3 regions of the Streptomyces sp. SLBN-31 genome follow, and region 3 is predicted to be linked to each of the others. Evidence: riboswitches for the same ligand, from Rfam matches in the RefSeq annotation. Region 3 holds a riboswitch; each other region holds the start of a gene.
The links. Region 3 has a riboswitch for thiamine pyrophosphate ahead of thiO (glycine oxidase ThiO). Riboswitches for the same ligand answer to the same signal wherever they lie in the genome.
Positions count from the first base shown of each region.

Region 1 (5,807 bases), on a different contig from region 3:
AACTCGGTTACGACCGCCCGGGCTTCACCAGCCCGGACGACGGACCGGCGCGCGGCCACCGGCCGAGCTTCACGAGCCCGGACTACACCAGCCCGGACTTCGGAGGCCCCGAACACCAGCCGGAGTGAGCCTCGGCTTGCGCCCTCCACCACAGGAAGACCCCCTTCGGGGGAGCGCAAGCCGAACCTCGACTGCGAGACTGCGACGACGCCATGGAGACGCGTCGGCGGCCGCCCGAGCCGGCGAGGCCGCACCTCGCCGCGGAACGGGGCGGCCCACGCCTCGGCCGTGAGGCACGAGCCGCCCCGCGGGGCTACGGCTGTTCGGCGATCGGCAGATACACCCGGTTCCCGGCCGCGGCGAACTCCTTCGACTTCTGAGCCATGCCCTCCTCGACCTCCTCCCGGCTACCGCCGTGCTCGCGGCGGATGTCCTGGGAGATCTTCATCGAGCAGAACTTCGGCCCACACATCGAGCAGAAGTGGGCGGTCTTGGCCGGCTCCGCCGGGAGCGTCTCGTCGTGGAACTCCCGTGCCGTGTCCGGGTCCAGGGCGAGGTTGAACTGGTCCTCCCACCGGAACTCGAAACGGGCGTCGGACAGGGCGTCGTCCCACTCCTGGGCGCCCGGGTGGCCCTTGGCGAGGTCGGCGGCGTGGGCGGCGATCTTGTAGGTGATGACGCCGGTCTTGACGTCGTCGCGGTTGGGCAGGCCCAGGTGTTCCTTGGGGGTGACGTAGCAGAGCATGGCCGTGCCCCACCAGGCGATCATCGCGGCACCGATGCCGGAGGTGATGTGGTCGTACGCCGGGGCGATGTCCGTGGTCAGCGGGCCGAGCGTATAGAACGGAGCCTCATCGCAGATCTCCTGCTGAAGGTCGATGTTCTCCTTGATCTTGTGCATCGGGACGTGTCCCGGGCCCTCGATCATGGTCTGTACGTTGAAACGCTTGGCGATCGTGTTGAGTTCCCCGAGCGTGCGCAACTCCGCGAACTGGGCCTCGTCGTTGGCGTCCGCGATCGAGCCGGGCCGGAGGCCGTCGCCGAGTGAGTACGTGACGTCGTAGGCGGCGAGGATCTCGCACAGTTCCTCGAAGTTCTCGTAGAGGAACGATTCCTTGTGGTGCGCGAGGCACCACGCGGCCATGATCGAACCACCGCGCGAGACGATGCCGGTCTTGCGGTTGGCGGTGAGCGGGACGTACGGGAGGCGGACGCCCGCGTGGACCGTCATGTAGTCCACGCCCTGCTCGGCCTGTTCGATGACCGTGTCCTTGTAGATCTCCCAGGTCAGCTCCTCGGCACGGCCGTCCACCTTCTCCAGTGCCTGGTAGAGCGGCACCGTGCCGATGGGGACGGGGGAGTTGCGCAGCACCCACTCACGCGTGGTGTGGATGTTGCGTCCCGTGGAGAGATCCATGACCGTGTCGGCGCCCCAGCGGGTCGCCCAGGTCATCTTCTCGACCTCCTCCTCGATGGAGGACGTTACCGCCGAGTTGCCGATGTTGGCGTTGACCTTCACCAGGAAACGCTTGCCGATGATCATCGGCTCGATCTCCGGGTGGTTGACGTTGGCGGGCAGTACGGCCCTGCCCGCCGCGATCTCCTCACGGACGACCTCCGGGGAGACGTTCTCCCGGACGGCCACGTATTCCATCTCCGGGGTGATCTCGCCCCGGCGCGCATAGGCGAGTTGGGTGACCGCCTCGCCGCCGCGACCGCGGCGTGGCAGGCGCGGCCGTCCCGGGAAGACCGCGTCGAGGTTGCGCAGACCGCCGCGGGGCGCGGTGTGCTTGATCCCGTCGTCCTCGGGACGGACCGGGCGACCCGCGTACTCCTCGGTGTCTCCACGGGAGATGATCCAGTTCTCCCGAAGCGGTGGCAGACCCCTGCGGACATCGGTGTCGACGAGTGGATCGGTGTACGGGCCGGATGTGTCGTACAGCGTGACCGACTGCCCGTTGGTGAGGTGCACCTGACGGACGGCAACCCGCACATCGGGGCGTGAGCCCTCGACGTATGCCTTGTGCCAGCCGATGGACTTCCCGGCCTCCTGGGACGATGCGCCCTCAGCGGGCTGCTCGTCCTCGCTGGAGGCAGGCGTGCGTACGTCGTCCTTGTTGGTCATGAGACCTACTCCCTACGCCGGCATTACCCGGTAACAGGTTCGGCGGTCGACGCAGCGGTTTCCGTCTGCCGACATTTCGTGGGGAACATCACTCGACTTCGGTGATGTTCCACGTGAAACATCGCTGGGACGGAGGTCAGCGCCCTCTCAGCCCGGTGCTCCGAGCTCCCGCGTGTGCAAAGGTGCCTCCACGCTAGCGTCATTTCTGGCGCGGTGAACAGGGGGCCTCTGTCGTTCTTGCGATGATCGGGCGGTGACCACGACGCAGCAGCCCTCGTATCCGCCGGAGCAGCCCCGCCGGTCCGGCTCCGTAAGCGGCGATGCCCACGGTCCCCACGGGGGCCGTGAGCAGCACGCGCACGGGCACTCCTCCGGTGGCCATGAGCAGCACGCGCACCGGCATGTGTCCGGTGACCCCGAACACGACGTCGGCCAAGGGCACGGCTCCGGTGGCGGTCACGGGCACAGCCACAGCCATGGGCCGGCGGCCCCCGTCTCCCGGCATCTGCGCAAGGTCATCGGGGCGATCCTCATCCCCTTCGCCGCGGCCGTGGTGGTCGGGCTCGCGGTGCTGTGGCCCGGCGGGGCACCGGCGCACGAGCGGACCGGGGTGGGCTTCGACCGGCAGTCCCAGCAGGCGACGGTCACCAGGGTCGTCGAGGTCAGCTGCAAGTCCGTCAACGCCTCCGGCGGGGGCTCGGCCGGGGCCACCTCGGCCGCCGGTGGCACCTCCGCCCAGCAGGAGGACAAGGGCACCTGCAAGAAGGCCACCGTCCGCGTCGACACCGGCCACGACAAGGGCCGTACGTTCGTCGAGATCGTGCAGCCGGACCAGTCCCGGCAACTGCACCAGGGCGAGAAGGTCGTGGTCGCCTACGAGCCCTCGGCGCCGAAGAACCTGCAGTACTCGGTGAGCGACGTCAACCGGCGCTTCCCGATGGCACTCCTCGCCGGGCTCTTCGCCGTCGCCGTCGTGATCGTCGGACGCATGCGGGGCGTCATGGCGCTGGTCGCACTCGCCATCAGCTTCCTGATCCTGAACTTCTTCATCCTGCCCGCGATCCTTCAGGGCTCGAATCCCCTGGTCGTGGCGGTCGTCGGGGCGAGCGCCATCATGCTGATCGCCCTGTACATGTGCCACGGTCTGTCCGCCCGCACCTCCGTCGCCGTGCTCGGCACCCTGATCTCCCTGGTGCTGATCGGCATCCTCGGCTCGCAGTTCATCGGCTGGGCCGCACTGACCGGCAACACCGACGACAACACCGGTCTCATCCACGGCCTGTACCCGTCGATCGACATGAGCGGTCTGCTGCTCGCCGGCGTCATCATCGGCTCGCTCGGCGTCCTCGACGACGTCACCGTCACCCAGACCTCGGCCGTCTGGGAACTGCACGAGGCCAACCCGGCCATGGGCTGGCGCGGGCTGTACCGGGCCGGCATCCGCATCGGACGCGACCACATCGCCTCCGTCGTCAACACCCTCGTCCTCGCCTACGCGGGCGCCGCGCTGCCGTTGCTGCTGCTCTTCTCCATCGCGCAGAGCAGTGTGGGGACGGTCGCCAACAGCGAACTCGTGGCCGAGGAGATCGTGCGCACGCTGGTGGGCTCGATCGGCCTGGTCGCCTCGGTGCCGGTCACCACGCTGCTGGCGGCGCTGGTGGTCTCGGCCGACCGGCCGGAGGCCGCCATGGCGGCGCAGGCGTCTTCGGCACCGGCGCGCTCGGGGAAGGGACGGCGGCGCAAGCACTGAGCCCGGGTGGCGCCGCGGGTGTCGAAGCCCGAAGGCGCAGCAATGGTTCTGCCCGGGGCGGCTCACACCCGCGAGAGAAGCGTTCCTGCGTCTTCCGTGCCCCGCGCCGAGGTGGTCCGCCGACTCCGCGGCCCCGCCGGCCTCAGCCCGCGCTCTGCTCCTCCGCCAGGATCCGGTCCAGCGCCTCGTCGAGATGGGCGTCGAAGTCGGCGAGCGCACCCTCCTGGCCCAACGGCACGAGCTTGTCGGTGCGGTCGAGGAAGGCGATGAGCGGGGCGGTGGACGAACGGAACAGCGCCTGGTCGCAGCCGACCTGAAGCCGGATCAGGACATCGCCGAGCGACTCCGGTTCGACGGGCGAGACCCGCACGTCCCCGTCGCCGGACGGCCTGCCGACCCCGTCGATCAGCAATTCCCGGCCGAAAGCCCAGGTCACCGGGTCGTCGCCCGGGAGATGGAAGGTCAGCCGCACGGCATAGGGATCACAGGACTCGTAACGCAGCTCCACCGGAATACGGAAAGAGAGCTCCTCGGAGACGAGGAAGCTCATCATGACCTCTGCCTGTACCGACTCGCGCATCGCCTACCCCGTAATTTGTAGCCGTCTGGCCGGGAATCATCCCCTGACACAGGTGAAATATTGCTGAAAGTACACGGCAGATCACAAGGAGTGAGTTTTCACATACTGATAGAGATGGCGAGAGACCCCAGCAGACGCCCGATCTCGCTCTGCAGCTGCCGCGCCACCGGCAGCAGACGGTCTGCCTGATGGCACGGCAGGGAGATGGCCATCGTGGCGGCCGTCGTCCCCAGGGTGATGGGGATGGCCGCGCAGACCGTCCCCAGCGCGTACTCCTGCCGCTCCGTCACCGTCTCCATCCGCGGGGTCCGCTCGAGCCGGCGCAGCAGGGCGCGGCCGTCGGGCACCGTGTACGGGGTGACGGGCTGCACGGGGTGGCGCTCAAGGTGATCGCGGCGGCCCTGCTCGTCCAGCTGGGACAGCAGGCACTGCCCGATCGCGTGGGCGTGTCCGGTCTCGCGGAAGTCCGCCCATTCCTCGACCGCCGGATTGCCCGGGGTGTCGGAGACGCACCTGATCTCGATCTCGCCTTCCTGGTACACGGCGTAGTACACGGGAACGCCGATCGCGTCGCGGAATCCGGCGAGCGCGTCCATGATCGTGCTGCGACGTTTCTGCTGGGCTCCGCTGCGGCCGAGCCGCTCGGCCGCCTCGCCGAGGAAGAACAGGCCCTTGTCCCTGCGCAGATAGCCCTCGTGCACCAGGGTGCGCAGCAGGTGGTACGCCGTCGGCAGCGCCAGTCCGGTCTCGCGGGCGAGCTGCTTGGCGGGGGCTCCGTGCGCGTGCCCCGCGACGCATTCCAGCAGTCTCATCGCGCGCTGGACGGAACCGATGAGGGTCGCGGCCTGCGGCTGCGCGGCAGGGGGCGTGGGCGGCCGCGTGGTGTGCGACGACCTCGCTGCCGCGGAAGAGGCGCGTGACGGCGCCGGGGCCCCGGCCGCGCGTTCCTGCGTTCCGGGGCGCGTTCCTGGGCCGGGCTGTTCCGGGGGCCGGAGACGGGGTGTGGCGGGGGGCGCCGGGGTCGGTGGTGCGTGGGGGGAGGTGAGTGCGGTGTCTACGGTGGCCAAGGGTCACTCCAGAAGCACAAGGGGGCGGCCCGTGCTGTGGGGTAACACGGGGAGGGATGCGCCGCTCACCGGGGTCGTTCCCGCGACGAGTTCCGGACTCTAATCGCCCGCCACCGCTTGCGGACGGTCTGCCCGGGAAACTTCCCTCCCCCGAGGGAACCGGTGATTCCCGTTACCGGTCACCGGTCTCCCACGGCCCTCACCAGTCGCTGCGCGACGTGGAGCTCGATGTGAACTTCCGTACGACGTAGATCAGTCCACCGACGAGCGCCACGAAGACCAGCG
Region 1 is NZ_VFNC01000003.1:666,577-672,383, forward strand. Features, by position in the region: gene FBY22_RS40645 (hypothetical protein) at 1-128, shown strand, start outside; gene thiC (phosphomethylpyrimidine synthase ThiC) at 314-2,125, opposite strand; TPP riboswitch at 2,118-2,307, opposite strand; gene FBY22_RS40655 (YibE/F family protein) at 2,379-3,875, shown strand; gene FBY22_RS40660 (SsgA family sporulation/cell division regulator) at 4,018-4,455, opposite strand; gene FBY22_RS40665 (IclR family transcriptional regulator) at 4,554-5,288, opposite strand; gene FBY22_RS40670 (DUF5326 family protein) at 5,722-5,807, opposite strand, start outside.
Region 1: linked by a shared signal. The riboswitch ahead of thiC (phosphomethylpyrimidine synthase ThiC) and the one ahead of thiO (glycine oxidase ThiO) in region 3 are both predicted to bind thiamine pyrophosphate.

Region 2 (5,807 bases), on a different contig from region 3:
GCCCGTCTGATCCCGCCCGTCGAGCGAGACCCGTCCGGAGTCCAGCTCCTGCAGCCCCGCCACCACCCGCAGCAGCGTCGACTTGCCGCTGCCGCTCGGCCCGAGTACGCACACGACCTCGTGTTCGGCGACGTCGAGGCCGACAGCGTCGAGCACGGCCCGCCCACCGAAGCGGACGGTGGCGTCTTGCAGGCTCAGCAGCATTCAGAACTCCCCGTTCCGGTCGGTGCGGAGCCGCTCGAGCACCAGCAGCGCCACCGCGCACACCACCATCAGAATCGTCGAAAGGGCCATCGCCTGCCCGTAGTTGAGATCACCGGGGCGGCCGAGCAGCCGCGCCACGGCGACCGGCAGCGTCGGGTTGTTGGGCCGCGCGATGAACACGGTCGCCCCGAACTCCCCGAGCGACACGGCGAACGCGAATCCGGCCGCGACCAGCAGCGCCCGCCGTACCAGGGGCAGATCGACCTCGCGCCACACCCGCCACGGCGAGGCCCCCAGCACGGCCGCCGCCTCCCGCAGCCGCGCGTCCACTGCCCGCAGCACGGGCAGCATGGTCCGTACGACGAAGGGGGCGCCCACGAGCGCCTGGGCGAGCGGTACCAGGATCCACGACGACCTGAGGTCCAGCGGCGGCCGGTCCAGGGCGATCAGAAAGCCGAAGCCGACGGTCACCGCGGAGACGCCCAGCGGCAGCATGAGCAGCGCGTCGAAGCCGCGGACCAGCCGGCCGGCGTCCCTGCGGGCGAGGGCCGCCGCGGCCAGAGCGCCGATCACCACGGCGATGGCGGTGGCGGCGAGGGCGTACTGCAGGGAGTTGCCGATCGCCTCGATCGGCGGGACGAGGAAGGTGTCGTCGTCCTTCGTCAGCGCCCGGTAGTAGCCGAAGTCCGAGCCACCGAGCGAGCGTTGGACCAGTACGGCGAGCGGGAGGAGCAGGAGTACGGCGACGGTGGCGAGGACACCGGCCAGCAGGGCCCACTGCCCCGCCCCGCGCGGCCGCCGGGCGGTGCCGCCCGCGTCCACCAGCCGCAGGGCGCTCTCCCGGCGCCGTACCGTCCACGCGTGCACGGCGAGGATCGCGCCCACCGCGACGAACTGCACGATCGTCAGGACGGCGGCGGTGGACAGGTCGAAGATCTCGGACGTCTGCCGGTAGATCTCGACCTCCAGGGTGGAGAAGGTGGGCCCGCCCAGGATCTGCACCACGCCGAAGGAGGTGAAGGTGAAGAGGAAGACCATCAGCGCGGCGGCGGCCACGGCGGGCCCGAGCGCCGGCAGGGTGACCGTGCGCCAGGCCCGGAGGCGGGACGCGCCGAGCATCCGCGCCGCCTCCTCCTGCCGCGGGTCCAGTTGCCCCCACAGCCCGCCGACGGTGCGCACGACGACGGCGTAGTTGAAGAAGACGTGCGCCAGCAGGATGGCCCACACGGTCGTGTCCAGCCGTACGCCCCACAGTTCGTCCAGCAGTCCGCCTCGTCCGACGAGCGCCAGGAACGCCGTACCGACGACGACGGTCGGCAGTACGAAGGGGACGGTGACGACGGCCCGCAGGACCTGTCTGCCGGGGAAGTCGAAGCGGGCGAAGACGTACGCGCCGGGGAGTGCGATCAGCAGCGTGAGCGCGGTGGAGGCGAGCGCCTGCCAGGTGGTGAACCACAGGACGTGCCGAATGTCGGACCGCGCGACCACGTCCGCGATCCGGCCGAGGTGCCACGTCCCGTCCGCCCGCAGCCCGCGCGCCACGATCGCGGCGACGGGCCAGGCGAAGAACAAGGCGAAGAACGCGACGGGCAGGCCCATGAGGCCGAGCCGCGCCGCGCTCCCCCGCCGCTCCGGGCGCGCGGCTACTTCAGTACGAGTGACGTCCACGACTTGACCCACTGGTCACGGTTGGCGGCGATCTTCGTCGGGGCCATGGCCTCCGGGTCCTTGGCGGCGGGGCCGTACTCGGTGAACTCCTTGGGCACCTTCGCGCCCTCGACCACCGGGTAGACGAACATGTTCAGCGGCATGTCCTGCTGGAACTCCTTGCCGAGCAGGAAGTCGATGAACGCCTTGCCGCCCTTGGTGTTCTTCGCGTTGCTGAGCAGACCGGCGTACTCGATCTGCCGGAAGCAGGTGCCGTACGACACCCCGGTCGGCGCGGTCGAGGGACGCGGGTCGGCGAAGACGACCTCGGCGGGCGGCGAGGAGGCGTAGGAGACGACGAGCGGCCGGTCGGCCTTGGCCTTCTTGCCGCCGGCCGAGCCGGAGAACTCCTGGTTGTAGGCCTGCTCCCAGCCGTCGACGACCTTCACGCCGTTGGCCTTGAGCTTCTTCCAGTACCCCTGCCAGCCACCGTCCCCGTACTTCGCGGCGCTGCCGAGCAGGAAGCCGAGGCCGGGCGAGGAGGTGGAGGCGTTCTCGGTGACGAGGAGGTTCTTGTAGGCGGGCTTGACCAGGTCGTCGAAGGACTGCGGCGGGGTCAGCTTGTGCTTGCTGAAGTACGCCTTGTCGTAGTTGACGCAGATGTCGCCGTAGTCGATGGGGGTGACCCGGTGCTTGCCCGGGTCGACGCGGAACTGCGGCTGCACGGTGTCGGCGCCCTTGGCCTCGTAGGCCTGGAACAGTCCGTTGTCGAGGGCCCGCGACAGCAGGGTGTTGTCGGCGCCGAAGAAGACGTCGCCTTGCGGGTTGTCCTTGGTGAGCAGGGCCTTGTTGACGGCCTGGCCGGCGTCGCCGCTCTTGAGGACCCTGACCTTGTAGCCGGACTGCTTCTCGAAGTCGGCGAGGACGCTCTTGGAGACGGCCCACGAGTCGTGGCTGACGAGCGTGACGGTCTTGGAATCGCCGGACGACTGGCCGCCGGACGACGACGATCCGCAGGCGGACAAGGTGATCAGGCCGAGGCCTACGGCCGCGGCGACGAACGTCTTGGTGTGCACTGAAGTTCCTCCTGGGTGACCAGGAAGAGACGCGGCCCCGCCCAGAAGATCTGGGCGGGGCGCAACAGCTTGAGTGATGACCGAACTTCCTACCCAGAATGACCTGGGCAAGGTTCAGAGGGTCTGCGGCCCGGTTGCCGCACTCTCAGCGCTGTGGCGCTCCCCTGTCGGAATATGAATATGTATGGACGGGCTCAGGTTACCGCTCGGTGGCCGCGAGCTGACCACAGGCACCGTCGATCTCCTGTCCGCGGGTGTCCCGGACGGTCACCGGCACCCCGTGCGCGGCGATGGCCTCGACGAACGCCTTCTCGTCCTCGGGCCGGGAGGCGGTCCACTTCGAACCGGGCGTCGGGTTGAGCGGGATCAGGTTGACGTGCACGGGCTTGCCCCGCAGCAGCCGCCCGAGCCGGTCGCCGCGCCAGGCCTGGTCGTTGATGTCGCGGATGAGGGCGTACTCGATGCTCAGCCGCCGCCCGCTCTTCTCCACGTACTCGAACCCGGCGTCGAGCACCTCGCGCACCTTCCACCGCGTGTTCACGGGGACGAGTGTGTCGCGCAGCTCGTCGTCGGGGGCGTGCAGGGAGATCGCCAGCCGGCACTTGAAGCCCTCGTCGGCGAACCGGTGGATGGCGGGCACGAGCCCGACGGTGGAGACGGTGATCCCGCGCTGGGAGAGCCCGAGCCCGTCCGGGGCGGGGTCGGTCAGCGCCCGCACGGCCCCGACCACGCGCTTGTAGTTGGCGAGCGGCTCGCCCATCCCCATGAAGACGATGTTGGACAGGCGCGCCGGTCCACCCGGGACCTCCCCGTCCCGCAGCGCCCGCATCCCGTCCACGATCTGGTGGACGATCTCGGCGGTGGACAGATTCCGGTCCAGTCCCGCCTGCCCGGTGGCGCAGAACGGGCAGTTCATCCCGCAGCCGGCCTGCGAGCTGATGCACATGGTCACCCGGTCCGGGTACCGCATCAGCACGGACTCGACGAGCGTGCCGTCGAACAGCCGCCACAGCGTCTTGCGGGTCGTGCCCTGGTCGGTCGACAGATGCCGTACGACGGTCATCAGCTCGGGCAGCAGCGCCTCCTGCAGCTTCCCGCGCGAGCCGGCCGGGATGTCCGTCCACTCCGCCGGGTCGTGCGCGTACCGCGCGAAGTAGTGCTGCGAGAGCTGCTTGGCGCGAAACGGCTTCTCCCCGATCTCGGCCACCGCGTCCTTGCGCTCGGCGGGCGAGAGATCGGCGAGATGCCGCGGCGGCTTCTTGGCTCCGCGGGGGGCGACGAAAGTGAGTTCTCCGGGCTTAGGCATGGCTCAACCAGTGTCGCAGATCAATTCGGTGCCCCGGGCTGCCCGGCCCGGTGGGGCGGCCCGGGGCCCCGCCGTGGAGTTCGCGTCAAGCGGCCGCGTGTTCCAGCTTGTCCTTCAGCAGGCGTTCGTTGCGCGGCATCTCCTTGCGGGCCTGGGGGCGGACGACGAGGGGCAGCAGGAGTTTGCCGATGCCGTGGCCCTCGAAGTCGAGGTCCATCGTCACGTGGGTGCGACGGCCGTCGTCGATGGGGGTGAGCTCGGCGTGGAACCGGCCCCTGACCGGGCCGTCGATTCCTCGGACGGACCAGGAGTGCTGCGGTGTGTACTCGGTGCACTCCATGGTCATCGGCATCTCGCGCCGGCCCATGTGGCGGGTGACGCGGACCTTGGACCCAAGGCCGAAGGGGCGGTCGTCGAGCTGTTCGGCGGAGACCGCGCTCAGCTGCCATTCCGGCAGGTGGGAGGGGTCGGTGACATACGCCCAGACATCCTCGGGACGGCGGTCCACGTCGAACTCTTCATGGATGGCGGACATGGCGCCTCCTCTTCGGGACATTCCCTTTGAGGGCTTACACCGGGATCGTCCCACTCGCCCGACGACCGCGCCATCGAGCGAGCGGGACTGCGAGGACTGTCGGCCGGACCGTCAGCCGGATCCCACGAACAGCACCAGCAGCAGCCACACCACGGGAGCCGTCGGCAGCAGCGAGTCCAGGCGGTCCATGATGCCGCCGTGGCCCGGCAGGAGCGTGCCCATGTCCTTGATGCCCAGGTCCCGCTTGATCATCGACTCGCCGAGGTCGCCCAGTGTGGCGCTGGCCGCGACCGCGAAACCGAGGACGAGACCCTGCCACCAGGCGCCGTCGTCGATCAGGAACTGCAGGCACAGCGCGCCCGCCACCATCGCGAACGACACCGCGCCGAACAGGCCCTCACGGGTCTTGCCCGGGCTGATGCGCGGCGCCAGCTTGTGCCGGCCGAAGCGCCAGCCGACGGCGTACGCGCCCGTGTCGCTGACCACCGTCAGGAGAAGGAAGGTCAGCACCCGCCAGGGGCCGTCGTCGGCCGTCAGCATCATGGCGACGAAGGTCGCCAGGAACGGGACGTAGAAGGCCGCGAAGACACCCGCCGTGACGTCCTTGAGGTAACCCTCCGGCGGCTCCGTCATGCGCCAGACGAGGACCGCGAGCGCCGTCAGCGCCATCGCCACCCACGCGCCCTCGGCGCCGCGCACGTACCCGGCGACGACCATCGCGGCGCCGCCGAGCGCCAGCGGAACGAGGGGCGCCTTGATGCCCTTGCGCTCCTGCAGCCGGCTGGTCAGTTCCCACAGGCCGACGACCACCGCGACCGCGACGACGCCGACGAAGACGGCCTTGACGACGAACAGCGACGCGATGATCACCACGCCGAGCCCGACGCCGACGCCTATGGCCGCGCCCAGGTCGCGCCCCGCGCTTTTCTTCTGCGGCTGCGGCGCCGGCTGGGGGGCGTCGGGCATGGGCTCCGGATTCTGCTGCGCCGCCGGGTGGGGCGGTGCCTGCGGCATGTCGTAGGTCTGCGCCCGCGGCGAT
Region 2 is NZ_VFNC01000001.1:1,143,449-1,149,255, reverse strand. Features, by position in the region: gene FBY22_RS05475 (ABC transporter ATP-binding protein) at 1-204, opposite strand, end outside; gene FBY22_RS05470 (iron ABC transporter permease) at 205-1,803, opposite strand; gene FBY22_RS05465 (thiamine ABC transporter substrate binding subunit) at 1,848-2,927, opposite strand; TPP riboswitch at 2,996-3,103, opposite strand; gene rlmN (23S rRNA (adenine(2503)-C(2))-methyltransferase RlmN) at 3,127-4,233, opposite strand; gene FBY22_RS05455 (SRPBCC family protein) at 4,319-4,768, opposite strand; gene FBY22_RS05450 (phosphatidate cytidylyltransferase) at 4,880-5,807, opposite strand, start outside.
Region 2: linked by a shared signal. The riboswitch ahead of FBY22_RS05465 (thiamine ABC transporter substrate binding subunit) and the one ahead of thiO (glycine oxidase ThiO) in region 3 are both predicted to bind thiamine pyrophosphate.

Region 3 (5,807 bases):
ATGCGGGTGTCCCCCGGGGGTGGATGGCGTGCGGGCCGTGGCCGGTGGTGCGGCAGGCCGCGGTGTCCCGCGGCCGTGGCACCACCGGCCACGGCCCGCACTCCGGACGGTGTTCGGGTCGTTCTGGCTGGTTCAGACGGCGAGCGCCTGGGCCCGGCGCTTCACCTCCGTGCCGCGATTCTCGCTCAGGGCCTGCGCGGGGGTGCCGGGCAGGCTGTCGTCGGGGGTGAAGAGCCACTCGAGCATCTCTTCGTCGGTGAAGCCGTCGTCCCGCAGGAGCGTCAGGGTGCCGGTCAGGCCCTTGACGACCTTGTCCCCGTCGATGAAGGCGGCGGGAACGTGCAGCGCGCGGTTCTCCCCACGGCGTACGGCGATGAGCTGGCCCTCCTTGACCAGCTGCCGCACCCGCGTCACCTCCACGTCGAGCATTTCGGCGATGTCGGGCAGGGTGAGCCAGGCGGGGACGAGAGCATCGATCTTTGCGTCAATCTCGGTCACGGAATCAAGCCTGCCATCCGGGACCGACAGTCGGAAGTCGGGCCCGCCCGACAAGTGGCGTACGGACTACGCCGTGGCCGCCTTCAGGGGCTTCGCCGGGTCCGCCAGCAGCCCGGCGTCCATCGGGGTGGCCGCCTCGATCAGCCGCCGCCCCTGGGCCAGGTCGCGCGGCCTGCCGACCGCGAGCAGCGCCACCAGGCGGTCCTCGCGCAGCCAGCAGACGGACCAGGCCGGACCGGAGGGGTCGCCCCGCCACACGGTCGTGTCGGCGGACGCGTGATGCCCGGCGTACTGCACGAACCGGCCGAACTGCTCCGACCAGAAGTACGGGACCGGGTCGTAGACCGCCGGGGGCTCGCCGGTGGCCTCGCCGACGATGTTCGCGGCGACCGTGCGCGGACCCTGGAGGGCGTTGTCCCAGTGGTGGACGAGCAGCCGGTCGCCGTACCGGGCCGAGGGGAAGGAGGCGCAGTCGCCGACGGCGTAGACGTCCGGCACCGAGGTGCGCAGGCGGTCGTCGGCCAGGACCTCGCGGTGCGGGCCGAGCTCGACGCCGGAGCCGGCGAGCCAGCCGGTGGCGGGGCGGGCGCCGATGCCGACCACGACGGCGCCCGCGGGCACGTGTGTGCCGTCGTCGAGGACGACCGCGCCGGGCTCGACGCGCGCCACGCGCGCGTGTGTGCGCAGCTCGACGCCGGCGTCGCCGTACCAGGCGGCCATGGGCTCGGCCACCTCGGCGGGCAGCGCGCCCGCGAGGGGCCGGTCCGCGGCCTCGACGACGGTCACGGCGCAGCCCGCCTCGCGCGCGGCCGTGGCGAACTCGGCGCCGATCCAGCCCGCGCCGACGACCACGATGTCGTGCTGCCGGGCGAGCACGGGCCGCAGTCGCTCGGCGTCGTCCAGGGTGCGCAGCAGGTGCACGCCGGGCACGCCCTCGGCGCCCGGCAGCATGACGGGTTCGGCTCCGGTGGCGAGGACCAGGACGTCGTACGGGACGGGCCCGGTCTCGGTGTCCAGCCGGTGCTCCTCGGGGCGCACGCCCAGCACCTCGCGCCCCAGCCGCAGTTCGATGCCGAGTGCCTCGAAGTCGACGTCGAAGGCGGAGCCCTCGGACTTGCCGAGCAGGACGGCCTTGGACAGCGGCGGCCGGTCGTACGGCTGGTGGGGCTCGGCGCCGATCAGCGTGACGGTGCCGGTGAAGCCCTGTTCGCGCAGTGCGACCGCGGTCTGCACACCGGCCATGCCGGCGCCGACCACGACCACCCGCCGCTGCGACTGCGTCGTCTGCTCGCTCACCTGATCACCATAGACACTGACTACTCGTCAGTCAGGGGTCGTGCTCCGTGAGCTGTTCCACACCGTCGGTGAGCGACGGCGGCGGCCGGAGGCTCCCTTACCGAGGCGTGAGGGGTCGGGCTAGGGTGGCCCCCGTACACGCACTCGCGGGAGCCCGGACGCACCGGGCTGAGAGGGAGGCTGGCGGCCTCCGACCGTACGAACCTGATCCGGGTCATGCCGGCGAAGGGAGGGGCTGGACGCCCATGTCGTCACGTACGTCAGACGTCCTCGTCATCGGGGGCGGGATCATCGGCCTGGTCACGGCCTGGCGGGCCGCGCAGCGCGGTCTCGCGACAGCCGTGGTCGATCCGGAGCCGGGCGGCGGCGCCGCCCAGGTGGCCGCCGGGATGCTGGCCGCCGTCACGGAGCTGCACTACGGCGAGCAGACCCTGCTGGGCCTCAACCTGGCCTCGGCCCGCCGCTACCCGGACTTCGCGGCCGAGCTCACCGAGACCACCGGTCACGACCTCGGCTACCGCCGGTGCGGCACGCTCGCCGTCGCGCTCGACGCCGACGACCGCGCCCATCTGCGCGAACTGCACGTTCTGCAGCGGCAGTCGGGCCTGGAGTCCGAGTGGTTGTCCGGGCGCGACTGCCGGCGCCTGGAGCCGATGCTCGCGCCGGGCGTGCGCGGGGGGCTCCGGGTCGACGGCGACCACCAGATCGATCCGCGGCGGCTGGCGCGGGCGCTGGTGGCCGCGTGCGAGCGGGCCGGCGTGGTCTTCCACCGGGTGTGGGCCGAGAGCTTCCGGGTCGTGCGGGACCGGGCCGCCGGCGTCGTCACGGCCGACGGCAGCGAGCTGTCCGCCGGGCAGGTGGTGCTGGCGGCCGGCAGCCTCAGCGGGCGGCTGCCGGGCGTGCCGGACGACGTGCTGCCGCCGGTACGGCCGGTGAAGGGGCAGGTGCTGAGGCTGACCGTGCCGAAGCGGTACGCGCCGTTCCTGAGCCGTACCGTGCGCGCGATGGTGCGCGGCAGCCATGTCTACCTGGTGCCCCGCGAGAACGGCGAGCTGGTCGTCGGCGCCACCAGCGAGGAGCTGGGCTGGGACACGACGGTCACCGCCGGCGGGGTGTACGAGCTGCTGCGCGACGCGCACGAGCTGGTCCCCGGGATCACCGAACTGCCGCTGACGGAGACGCGGGCGGGTCTGCGCCCGGGCTCCCCCGACAACGCGCCGCTGCTCGGCCCGACCGAGCTGCCCGGCCTCCTGCTGGCCACCGGCCACTACCGCAACGGCGTGCTGCTGACGCCGGTCACCGGCGACGCCATGGCGCATGTCCTGGCCACCGGTGAACTCCCCGAAGAGGCCCTCCCGTTCACCCCGAAGCGCTTCGCGCGCGTGGAGCAGCACGCATGAACGTCTCCGTCAACGGGGAGCGGCGCGAGTTCGCTCCCGGTACGGCCCTGGACGCCGTCGTACGCACTCTGACCCCGGCCCCCTCCGGGGTGGCCGCCGCCCTGAACGAGACCGTCGTCCCGCGCGCGCAGTGGCCGTCGACGCCCCTCTCCGAGGGGGACCGCGTCGAGGTCCTCACCGCCGTCCAAGGAGGCTGACCCATGGCCGACGACCCCTTTGTCCTCGGCGGTACGTCCTTCACGTCCCGCCTGATCATGGGCACCGGAGGTGCCCCCAGCCTGGAGGTCCTCGAGCGCGCGCTGGTGGCGTCCGGCACGGAGCTGACGACGGTCGCGATGCGGCGGGTGGACCCGTCGGTGCACGGCTCGGTTCTGTCGGTGCTGAACCGGCTGGGCATCCGCGTCCTGCCGAACACGGCCGGCTGTTTCACGGCGCAGGAGGCCGTGCTGACCGCCCGCCTGGCGCGCGAGGCGCTCGGCACCGACCTGGTCAAGCTCGAGGTGATCGCCGACGAGCGCACTCTCCTGCCCGACCCGATCGAACTGCTGGACGCCGCAGAGACGCTGGTCGACGACGGCTTCACCGTGCTGCCGTACACCAACGACGACCCGGTTCTCGCGCGTCGGCTGGAGGACGTCGGATGCGCGGCGATCATGCCGCTCGGCTCGCCCATCGGCTCCGGGCTCGGCATCCGCAATCCGCACAACTTCCAGCTGATTACCGAGCACGCGCGCGTGCCGGTGATCCTGGACGCGGGCGCCGGTACGGCGTCGGACGCGGCGCTCGCGATGGAGCTGGGGTGCGCGGGCGTGATGCTCGCCTCGGCGGTGACGCGGGCGCAGGAGCCGCAGCTGATGGCCGAGGCGATGCGGCACGCGGTGGAGGCGGGCCGGCTGGCGTTCCGGGCGGGGCGCATTCCGCGCCGGCACTTCGCGGAGGCGTCCTCGCCGCAGGAGGGGCGCGCGCGCCTCGATCCGGAGCGCCCCGCGTTCTGAACGCCTGTTCGATCAGATCCGGACGGCGGTGCGAGGTCCGTCACAGCTCGGCTGCAGTACCGCCCCGATCTCACCCGAACCCACGGCCCTGTCAGTCTCGGCTCGTACACTCACCTGCGTGGATACGACCCTTCAGGACCCTCTGGTCGGGCAGGTGCTCGACGGCCGCTATCGCGTGGACGCGCGGATCGCGGTCGGCGGGATGGCCACGGTCTACCGGGCCCTGGACACCCGCCTCGACCGTGTGCTCGCGCTGAAGGTGATGCACCCCTCGCTCGCGGCCGACGGCTCCTTCGTCGAGCGGTTCATCCGTGAGGCGAAGTCGGTCGCCCGCCTCGCCCACCCGAACGTGGTGCAGGTCTTCGACCAGGGCACCGACGGGTCGTACGTCTACCTCGCCATGGAGTACGTCGCCGGGTGCACCCTGCGCGATGTGCTGCGCGAGCGCGGGGCGCTGCAGCCGCGCGCCGCCCTGGACATCCTGGAACCGGTGCTCGCCGCGCTCGGCGCCGCGCACCGGGCCGGGTTCGTGCACCGGGACATGAAGCCGGAGAACGTCCTGATAGGGGACGACGGCCGGGTGAAGGTGGCGGACTTCGGGCTCGTGCGCTCCGTGGACACGGTCACCAACACCACCGGGACCGTGCTCGGCACCGTCTCCTACCTCGCGCCTGAGCAGATCGAGCTCGGCACGGCCGACCCCCGGGTCGACGTGTACGCGTGCGGTGTCGTCCTGTACGAGATGCTCACCGGCGACCGTCCGCACGAGGGGGACTCCCCCGCCACGGTCCTCTACAAGCACCTCCACGAGGACGTCCCGCCCCCGTCGGCGGTCGTCCCGGGGCTGCCGTACGAGCTGGACGAACTGGTCGCGTCGGCGACCGCCCGGACCCCCGACATCCGCCCGTACGACGCGGTGGCGCTGCTCGCACAGACGCGTCAGGTGCGTGCCGCGCTCGGCGAGGACCAGCTGGACGCGGTGCCGCCGCGGGCGGTCGCGGCGGAGCACCGGGACATCTCCGAGGACCGTACGAGCGTCATCCCGCGCGCGCTGACCACGCCCCGGCCGCTGCCGGTGAACGACGAGCCCGCGCTGCACCGTACCAGCCGGCTGGAGTCTCCCCCGCCGCTGCCGCCGCGCCCGCGCGACGGGCGCTCCCGGCGCGGGCCGCTGGCGATCGTCGTCGCGGTGCTGCTGATCCTCGGTGTCGGCACGGGCGTGTGGTACATCAACTCCGGCCAGTTCACCAAGGTCCCGCCCGTGCTGGCGAAGACCCGGACGCAGGCCGAGAAGCAGCTGAGCGACGCGGGGCTGGACCTGGGGTCGGTCAGGCACGCCTACAGCGACACGGTGGCCCGGGGCACGATCATCAGCTCCGACCCCGAGCCCGGCACCCGGGTCCGGGACAACGCCTCCGTGTCGATCACCCTCTCCGACGGCCCCGAGACCGTGAAGGTGCCCGACGTGCAGGGGGGGACCCTGGCCGAGGCCAGGGCGCAGCTGAAGAAGAGCGGGCTCGAGGCGGGCATGGTGACCCGGGAGTTCTCCGACAGCGTCGAGCGGGGCTCGGTGATCTCCACGGAACCGGGGACGGGCGTGCGGCGGCACGCGGGCTCG
Region 3 is NZ_VFNC01000002.1:2,544,218-2,550,024, forward strand. Features, by position in the region: gene thiE (thiamine phosphate synthase) at 1-2, opposite strand, end outside; gene FBY22_RS31685 (Rv2175c family DNA-binding protein) at 133-498, opposite strand; gene FBY22_RS31690 (NAD(P)/FAD-dependent oxidoreductase) at 565-1,794, opposite strand; TPP riboswitch at 1,931-2,042, shown strand; gene thiO (glycine oxidase ThiO) at 2,040-3,194, shown strand; gene thiS (sulfur carrier protein ThiS) at 3,191-3,391, shown strand; gene FBY22_RS31705 (thiazole synthase) at 3,395-4,189, shown strand; gene pknB (Stk1 family PASTA domain-containing Ser/Thr kinase) at 4,308-5,807, shown strand, end outside.